Regions from separate parts of the Pantoea sp. CCBC3-3-1 genome, predicted to be linked through region 1. Evidence: predicted binding sites of a transcription regulator. Region 1 holds the regulator's gene; each other region holds the start of a gene.
The links. The regulator ArgR, encoded in region 1, controls arginine synthesis, uptake and breakdown. The targets are predictions, from matches to a motif close to ANTGAATAAAAATACANT.
Positions count from the first base shown of each region.

Region 2: a site for ArgR is predicted at 1,955-1,972, ahead of argA (amino-acid N-acetyltransferase). Genes of this name have one in related genera too.
Region 3: a site for ArgR is predicted at 1,865-1,882, ahead of argC (N-acetyl-gamma-glutamyl-phosphate reductase). Genes of this name have one in related genera too.

Region 1 is NZ_CP034363.1:4,452,850-4,456,132, reverse strand. It holds gene EHV07_RS20835 (hypothetical protein) at 1-242, shown strand, start outside; gene yhcN (peroxide/acid stress response protein YhcN) at 320-583, opposite strand; gene yhcN (peroxide/acid stress response protein YhcN) at 676-942, opposite strand; gene yhcN (peroxide/acid stress response protein YhcN) at 1,045-1,308, opposite strand; gene argR (transcriptional regulator ArgR) at 1,739-2,209, opposite strand; gene mdh (malate dehydrogenase) at 2,656-3,283, shown strand, end outside.
Region 2 is NZ_CP034363.1:3,942,744-3,946,026, reverse strand. It holds gene recD (exodeoxyribonuclease V subunit alpha) at 1-551, shown strand, start outside; gene argA (amino-acid N-acetyltransferase) at 579-1,922, opposite strand; gene amiC (N-acetylmuramoyl-L-alanine amidase AmiC) at 2,158-3,283, shown strand, end outside.
Region 3 is NZ_CP034363.1:4,803,056-4,806,338, forward strand. It holds gene argB (acetylglutamate kinase) at 1-733, opposite strand, end outside; gene argC (N-acetyl-gamma-glutamyl-phosphate reductase) at 749-1,753, opposite strand; gene argE (acetylornithine deacetylase) at 1,930-3,081, shown strand.

The DNA.
Region 1 (3,283 bases):
TTAATGAAATTGTTGATCAGTCACATTTCTTTCGCCAGTTCAGCGAGCGTTTTGCGCTGGCGGATCGGCTAATAACGGATTTGGATACTTTATGGGATGTGGTGAATGCGTTGCCGCTACCGTTAGAGATCGCGTTTATTCATTTGGGCACGGGGCAAAGACGCCGCTATGGCGCGCTCATTTTGTTATTTGATGAAGCTGAAGAGGAGCTGGAGGGGCAGCTCCGCTTCAACATTCGGTAATGCAGCGGTAAAAAGGGCCCCGGCGAGCGGGGCCAAAGGGTTCGTCAGTGACCGTTTTCGACACGGTCGACGAGGAATTACTTATAAAGCTCTGCGGTAACATGCCAGTTGTTGTCACGACGGGCTTCGACAACCCGATAAGCGCTGGCACCTTGCTCATCTGCTTTTTGCGACAGTTGCTGACGGATATCCATCGGCGCACCGGTCACACCGCTCAGGCTTACCGTTCCCACAGATTGCAGATTCTCTGACTGCTGTGCATCAACTAATTTTGCCGCAGAAGCGCCAAAAGCGATCACAGACAGCAGGCTTAATGCAGCGACAGTTGTTTTGATTTTCATGATGTTATCCTCATTATGCTCAACAACCCGCGGGTTCTACCTGATCAGGTCGTCAATCTTACGTGCAGGCCTTCGCCCGCTCGTCACCGGATTTATTTATACAGTTCTGCAGTCGCGTGGTAGTTGCCGTTAGTGTAGGCCTCAATCACCCGATAGGATGTTGCACCCTGCGCATCGGCTTTTTCAGACAGCTGCTGGCGAATCGTGGTCGGTGCAGCATCGATACCGCTGACGCTGATGGTACCCATGGATTGCAGATTTTGACTGGCAACCTGCTGATCGGTTACCAGGTTAGCGGCGCTGGCGCCGAAGGAAACAGCGGCGGCCAGGCTCAGTACAGCAAGAGATAATGTTTTCATGATAAAACGCTCCAATAGGGGTGGGCGATAACCGAAAGGGCTAAAAAGCATTTATTATTCTTGGGGTTATCGTCTGACAGTCTTACAAAGGTAAAAGGTCGGTTATTTGTACAGTTCTGCGGTCGCATGGTAGTTGCCGTTGTTATAAGCCTCTACGACACGATAGGCCGTTGCGCCCTGAGCTTCCGCTTTCTGGTTCAGTTTGGCGTTGATATCCATCGGTGAACCACTCACGCCGCTCACGCTGATAGTGCCGATGTTTTGCATATTCTGCGCCCGATCGGCGTTGATAGAATCTGCTGCAAAGGCGCCAAATGACAGTGTTGAAAGCAGGCTTACTGCCGCGATGGTAGTTTTAATGTTCATGATATTTTTCCTCGTCGTTTTTTTTATCTAATTTTTGTGTGACTCACATCACGAAAATAAGTATAGATCTAATAACGTAAAAAATTAATAGCATGCTAATAATTTTTTGTTGGGAAACTTAAGCAATAAGCCACCTTTTAATAACCTTAAGTTATAAAAAATGCTTATATCTTGCTCATCTTCTGTTAAATATGTGGAATAACATGCAGATATGTGAATTTAACCATTTGTGCGCTAATTTATGGTTGATCACACTATGAGACGGGAGTGTCTGGTTTGAAACGCCGCTTTTAGGCCGTAAGACTAGTGTATCATGCTGTCCTGGCATCGACAGGGCAATAATAATGTAAAGCTGGCATGCGCCAGCTCTAAGACAGGGTTATGTTTGCAGGGATTTCGTCAGGACGAGCCGTGGCAGGCAGAGGCTGGCTTATAACTCTTGTTCAAACAGCATCAGCACCGAATCACGCAGCTGGCGAATAGTTACGTGACGTGCTGGAGTAATAAAAATAGTGTCATCACCGGCAATGGTCCCGAGAATGCCTTCCGGTTTACCCAGTGAATCCAGCATTCTGGCGATAAGCTGCGCCGCGCCTGGGCTGGTATGAATCACAATCATTGCATCATTGTGATCGATATCTAAAACCAGATTCTTTAGCGGACTGGAGGTGGTCGGCACGCCAAGTTCGGCAGGCAGGCAATAGACCATCTCCATTTTGGCGTTACGGGTACGAACAGCGCCAAACTTGGTCAGCATGCGGGAAATCTTGGATTGATTGATATTGTCAAAGCCCTGTTCTTGCAGTGCAGCGACGATTTCGCCCTGAGAACTGAATTTTTCTTCTTTTAATAAGGCCTTAAACGCCTTAATCAGATCTTCTTGTTTTGATGGATTACGCATAAGGTTTTCGCTAAAAGTCAGGAAACTGGGAAGGCCCGTGATGGGTTATTACATTATTATGCAATTAAGTGAATTTTTATGCAAACAGGAACTTGCTGTTTAAAGCGTGTATTCCCCCGGGCGGCGGCAGTCTAACAAAATTCATCTGCGAAAAAAAATTTTCCGGCGTCTTGATTTGACGCACAAAAAGTGAACGAATTGTTATTAAGTTGATGTAGTTGTGCTAAGTATTAAAGGGGTAATCTGGAATCGGAACGCATCGCCTGTCGGTTAACCATCGCTTCCAGTTATTTATTGATGTTACGCGGTCAAATTTTTCTGCTTCATCGTATACTCTGCGCCTTAGCGCAATTCCGGTGAGTATTATCGCTCAGACCTTCAGGTCATTTTGTGTGTAACCAGATGGATTTCCGGCAATTTATCTGCAAAATAATTAGGAGTTTAGGATGAAAGTTTCAGTTCTCGGCGCAGCTGGCGGTATTGGCCAGGCCCTCGCTCTTCTGCTTAAGACCCAGCTTCCCGCAGGTTCAGAACTCTCTCTGTATGATATTGCTCCTGTTACGCCTGGTGTGGCCGTCGATTTAAGCCACATCCCTACAGCGGTAAAAATTAAAGGCTTTAGTGGTGAAGATGCCACGCCAGCTTTGCAAGGTGCCGACGTCGTGCTGATTTCAGCTGGCGTGGCGCGTAAACCTGGTATGGATCGCTCCGATCTGTTTAACGTCAACGCGGGTATCGTCCGCAACCTGATTGAACAGGTGGCCAGTACATGTCCAAAAGCGCTGATCGGCATTATTACTAACCCGGTAAATACCACGGTAGCCATTGCTGCTGACGTGCTCAAAAAAGCCGGCGTTTATGATAAAAACAAGCTGTTTGGCGTTACCACGCTGGATATTATCCGCTCCAACACCTTTGTTGCGGAACTGAAAGGTAAAAATCCGGCAGAAATTAATGTCCCGGTGATCGGTGGCCATTCCGGCGTGACCATTCTGCCCCTGCTTTCCCAGATCCCTGGCGTGAGTTTTACAGAGCAGGAAGTCGCCGATCTGACCAAGCGTATTCAGAATGCGG
Region 2 (3,283 bases), 510 kb from region 1:
GTTCACAGCAGGTACTGGAAGCCTTTGGGCGCTTTCAGCTTCTGTGTGCCCTGCGCGAAGGGCCATTTGGCGTGTTTGGTCTCAACGAACGTATTGAGGCTTCGCTACAACAGAAGCGGCTGATTACCCGTTCAGCGGGCGCTGGCGGTAAATGGTATGTGGGAAGGCCCGTGATGATTGCCCGTAACGACAGCGCGCTGGGCTTGTTCAATGGGGATATTGGCATTGCGATGAATGATGAAGAGGGCGCACTAAAGGTCTTCTTCCCGCTGCCGGACGGCACTATCAAGGCCGTTCAGCCCAGCCGCTTACCGCCGCACGATACCGCTTTTGCCATGACGGTGCACAAATCACAAGGGTCGGAGTTTGACCACACGCTGTTGGTGCTGCCGAACCAGTTTACGCCAGTGCTGACGCGGGAGCTGGTTTATACCGCTATCACCCGGGCCAGACGGCAGCTTACGCTGTATGCCGATGGCCAGGTGTTAAACAGCGCGGTAAAAATGCAGACTCAGCGTCGCAGCGGTCTGGTTGAAAGGCTGGGCGAGTAGCCCGGCCATTCAGAGCCGCGATTAGCGTCAGGCCAGGCGCGCGTGGCGGAGATCGGCCATTAAGACTTTTGAACGGCGCTGGTAGTTATACATCTGCTTTTTACTTTCCGGCAGCTCTTCAATATCAACCGGCGTAAAGCCGCGTTCCTGGAACCAGTGGATGCTGCGAGTGGTGAGCACAAACAGTTTTTTCAGCCCCATCTGACGAGCCTGGAGCGCTACGCGTTCCAGCAAAGCTTCGCCCCGTGAGGAACTGCGATAGTCGGGATGCACGGCAACGCAGGCCATTTCGCCAATCTGCTCTTCCGGGAAAGGATAAAGCGCCGCACAGCCGATGGTCAGGTTATCACGCTCGATAATGGTGAATTTATCGATTTCCATCTCCAGCTGCTCGCGTGAACGCCGCACTAAAATACCCTGCTGCTCCAGCGGACGGATCAGTTCGAGAATGCCGCCGATATCATTAATGGTGGCGCGACGGATCTGTTCAGCGCTTTCCATTACGATCTGCGTACCGATACCGTCGCGGGAGAACAGCTCCTGCAACAGCGCGCCATCCTCCTGATAGCTGATCAGATGGCTGCGACGCACGCCGCTGCGGCAGGCTTTCACCGCGCCGCGCAGGAAGCGAACGGTGCTGGAGAGATAATCATCGTCCTTTTCCAGCTCTTCAATGCGCTGCTGAGCTTCGTTCGGGAACAGCTCAGAGATAATATTGCCTTCGCGGTTGGTCACGCCCTGCTCAGCGCAGAATCCGATCATTTTTTCTGCTTTCAGCTTGATTGCCAGCTGTGTTGCCACTTCTTCCGACGTCAGGTTAAAGCTTTCGCCGGTAACGGAAACCGCGACCGGCCCCAGCAGCACAATGGCGCCGCTGTCGAGCTGGCGGTGGATCGCTTCTTCATCGATACGACGGATACGGCCGGTGTGACAGTAGTCAATGCCGTCATCCACACCCAGCGGCTGCGCGATAATAAAGTTGCCGCTCACCACATTAATATGCGCGCCCTGAAGCGGCGTATTATTCAGACTCATCGACAGGCGGGCGGTGATATCCAGCTGCAAACGTCCGGCAGCCTGTTTGACCAGCTCCAGCGACTGCGCATCGGTCACGCGGGTATGTTTATGATAAAACGGCTCCAGCTGGTGCTCGGCAAGATTGGCATCAATCTGTGGCCGTGCGCCATACACCACCACCAGCCGAATACCCAGGCTGTGCAGAAGGCCGATATCGTTGACGATACTTGAGAAGTTCTCATGCTCGATGGCTTCACCACCCAGCATGATGACAAACGTTTTACCACGGTGGGCATTGATATAAGGGACTGTATGGCGAAACCCCTGAACCAGCTCGGTACTCCGTTCCTTCACGGCAAACCCTCTATGAATTATTATTCGCTAAAAATGTATTTTTATTCTTTTATGCGGCGGGTGCAAGTAGCAATTTTTTTTGTTTTCTTTAACAGCGGGTAACAAGTGGGTTTAACAGACTGCACGGCTGCGCTTTTCCGGATGACACCTTTGGCAGGATTCGCTAAAGTTTGCGTACTTGGTCTTATTTTGGCTCTATTTTTCGCAAAAAAAACAGCAATCACTCTGGAGTTGCATGTCTGATTTACCTTCGCCTGGCCGACGCCTTTTTTTAAAAAGCGCTGGCGCTGCTCTGCTTTTGGGCGTGAGCAAAGTGGGTTTTGCGGCCAGCAGTCACGTCGTGGCTATCCGCATCTGGCCCTCATCGACCTATTCGCGTCTGACGCTGGAATCCAATACTCCACTGAAATACAAGCAGTTTGCCTTGAGTAATCCGCAGCGGGTAGTCATGGATATCAGTAACGTTCATCTTAACCGCGTGCTTAACAATGTGGGAAAGCTGGTTCGTCATGACGATCCCTACATAAAAAATGCGCGCGTTGGTCAATTTAATCCGACGACGGTGCGGCTGGTGCTGGAGCTGAAACGTAACGTCACGCCGAAAGTTTTTACCCTCGATCCCGTGGCCGGTATGAAGAATCGGCTGGTGCTGGATCTTTATCCGGCCCAGGGACACAGCAATCATCATCATGACGATCCGCTGCTGGCGTTGCTTGAGGATTATAACAAAGGCGATCTTGAAGCCAGCCAACCCGCTTCGGCCCCGCTGCCGGGAAAAGCGGGACACGATCGTCCCATCATTATCATGATCGACCCCGGTCACGGCGGGGAAGATACCGGCGCAATTGGCAAGCATAAAACGCGTGAAAAAGACGTGGTGCTACAGATTGCCCGGCGGCTAAAGGCGCTGATCGATAAACAGCATAATATGCGGGCGCATATGACCCGCAGTGAAGACGTGTTTATTCCATTGAAGGTGAGGGTGGCGAAAGCCCGCCGGCTGCGCGCCGATTTATTTGTTTCTATTCATGCCGATGCTTTTACCAGCAGGGCCGCACGCGGTTCATCGGTATTCGCACTTTCCAAACACGGTGCGACCAGCACGGCGGCACGCTATCTGGCTCAAACGCAAAATGAATCGGATTTGATTGGCGGCGTCAGCATGAGCGGCGATCGCTATCTCGACCATACCATGTTTGATATGGTGCAGAGTCTTACCGTTACCGACAGTTTGAAATTCGGTAAAGAAGTGCTTTCAGGGATGGGCAAGATCAACCATCTGCATAAAAAAACGGTGGATCAGGCAGGCTTTGCGGTATTGAAGGCGCCGGACATTCCCTCGATTCTGGTCGAAACGGCGT
Region 3 (3,283 bases), 350 kb from region 1:
TCGGCAGCTGTTCCGCATGGCGCCAGCTGGCAATATCAACCGGACGACCCAGCGTGCGGGCAGCATCCAGGGCGGCATTGACCTTCACTATCATGCCGTCGGTAATAATGCCCTGCGCAATCAGCTGTTCGGCTTTAGCCGCCGTCATCTCTTCGATGCGCTGGCCTTTGCCGTCCAGAATCCCGCTAACGTCAGAAAGCAGGATCAGATCGGCACCCAGCGTGGCGGCCAGGGCCGTCGCAGCCTGATCGGCATTAACGTTCATTAGCTTGCCGTCCTGGGTGATACCGATTGAGCTGATAACCGGCAGGAAACCGGCGGTCAGCAACGTATTAATCAGTACCGGGGAACCTGGCGTGGCCAGGCCAACATGGCCGAGTTCTTCATCAAAAGCGTCTACATTGACGCTGTTACCGTCGCCCAGACAGAGGCCAACGGCGTTGATAGCGTGTTTTTTAGCCCACGCCAGCAGCGTTTTGTTGGCGGTTCCCGCCAGCGCACCGGTAATAATGTCAATCTGATCGGCTGGCGTCACACGCAGGCCATTCTTCTTTTTCACCGGCAGGCTGAGTTTGCTCATCAGCTCATCAACCAGGCAGCCGCCGCCATGCACAATCAGCAGCGGACGCTGGTGCGCTTCGCGCCAGGCAACCAGCGCGCTGAATAACTTTTCCAGCGCTTCTTCGCTGTCCAGCAACACGCCGCCGAGTTTAATAATTAAAGGATTAGTCATTGGCCTACCCACGGGTTAAATAAGTGACTGCGTTTCCGGGAAACCGAAACGAATATTCAAACACTGCACGGCCTGCGAGGAAGCCCCCTTCAGCAGGTTATCTTCTGCTGAAACCAGGATCGCATGTTCGCCTTGGACGGCAAAGCCGATGTCGCAGAAGGGCAGTCCAACCACGCCCTTAATGGACGGGACGCCGTTATCGTAGACCCGCACCAGCGGCTTATCGTGATAAGCGTTATGGAAAGCTTCCGCCACATCTTCACGCGTCACACCCGCTTTTAAACGACAGGTTGTCGTCGCCAGGATGCCGCGAGGGAAATTGCCCAGATGCGGTGTAAAAATGACTGGCGTGCCCAGATGCGCCGCGATTTCTGGCTGATGACGGTGCGTGAAGATACCGTAAGGTTGCAGGCTGACTTCACAGAAGCTGGTATTAACCGACGCTTTACGTCCTGCCCCGCTAACGCCGCTGGTCGCGTTAATTACCGGCCACTGCGCGTCGTTCAGCAGATCGGCTTCAATCAGCGGCTTCAGTGCCAGTTGAGCCGCCGTTGGATAACAACCCGGTACGGCAATCAGCTGCGCTTCTTTAATTTTTTCATGCTGCCACTCGGCGAGGCCGTAAACGGCTTTATCCAGCCAGTCCAGATGCTGATGCGCAAAACCATAGTTCTCGGTGAAAAAGCTTTCTTTATTCACGCGAAATGCGGCGGAGAGATCGAACACCACGCAGCCTGCGGCAAGGAACTCTGGCGCCAGGTCATGGCTGACCTCATGTGCCGTAGCCAAAAAGACCACATCGACTTTATCTGCAAATTCTGCTGCACTGCTGAGCGGCTGCAACGGCATATCGATAATGCCTTTCAGCTGCGGATGAAGATCGGAGAGTAATTTTCCTGCGTCCGGGCTTTGCGCTGAAACCGCTAAAGCGGTTATGTTCACCTGAGGATGACGATTCAGGTAAGTCGCAAGCTCTACGCCAGCATAGCCACTGGCACCAACAATTAGCGTATTCAACATCGGACACCCTATGACGGTCTCAAGATTCGGGTTACTGCGTTTTAACGCGGCTTTCCCACGAGGCTGGCGGCGGGAGCTTGTGAAATAATCGGTTCCCATCCCTACGCCACTAATGTATTTTTATTCACTATTACTGCATGAATATTGATACTATCCTAACGCAAGGACTGTCAACAGTGAAGACAAAATTACCGCCTTTTATTGAGCTTTACCGTGAGTTGATTGCCACACCCTCTATCAGCGCAACCGACAGCGCCATCGATCAGAGTAATGAAGGTTTAATCAATTTGCTCTCCGGCTGGTTTCAGGACCTTGGCTTTACGGTAGAAGTCCAACCGGTTCCGGGTACGCGCCATAAATTTAATATGCTGGCTAAGACCGGAAGCGGTGCAGGCGGCCTGCTGCTAGCCGGTCATACCGATACCGTTCCCTTTGACGATGGCCGCTGGACGCGCGATCCCTTTACGCTGACTGAACACGACAACAAGCTGTACGGTCTGGGCACTGCTGATATGAAAGGCTTTTTCGCCTTCATCCTTGATAGCCTGCGTGACGTTGACGTTAGCAAGCTGGAAAAGCCGCTCTACATTCTGGCAACGGCAGATGAAGAAACGACGATGGCGGGCGCAAAATATTTTTCAGAAAGCACGGCGATCCGTCCTGATTGCGCAATTATTGGCGAACCGACCTCGCTAAAACCGGTGCGCGCGCACAAAGGCCATATGTCGAACGCTATCCGTATCCAGGGGCAATCCGGGCACTCCAGCGATCCTTCCCGCGGCGTCAACGCCATTGAACTGATGCACGCTTCTATCACCCAGCTAATGGGCTTGCGCAAAACGTTGCAGGAGCGCTATCACCACGACGGCTTCGCGATCCCTTACCCAACGATGAATTTTGGCCACATCCATGGCGGCGATGCGGCAAACCGTATTTGTGCCTGCTGTGAATTGCATATGGATATTCGCCCGCTGCCGGGGCTGGCGCTGAGTGATCTCAATGGCCTGCTGAACGAAGCGCTGGCACCGGTAAGTGAACGCTGGCCGGGCCGTCTGACTATTGATGAGCTGCATCCGCCCATTCCTGGCTACGAATGTCCTGCCGACCATCAGCTGGTCAAAGTGGTAGAGAAACTGCTGGGAACGGAGACAGAAATCGTTAATTACTGCACGGAAGCGCCTTTTATTCAGCAGCTTTGTCCAACGCTGGTGTTAGGGCCGGGATCGATTAATCAGGCGCATCAGCCAGATGAATATATCGATACCGCCTTTATTAAACCGACTCGTGAGCTGATCGCTCAGGTAGTGAAGCATTTTTGCCATCACTAAAAGTGATGTGGGGCATTCAGCTGGAAAAACAGTGGTCTGCCCCGGCATTATTCCGTCTTTCACGATAAGTTTAACTTATCTCACTTCGCTACTGTTAAATTTCATAAATTCCCGTCAGTTAGCGACAGCTTTTTGCATAATTAAGGCAATTGACGAACGGTTGTGAACGTGGCTTGATAAAAGACAACGTTATGCCGGCGAC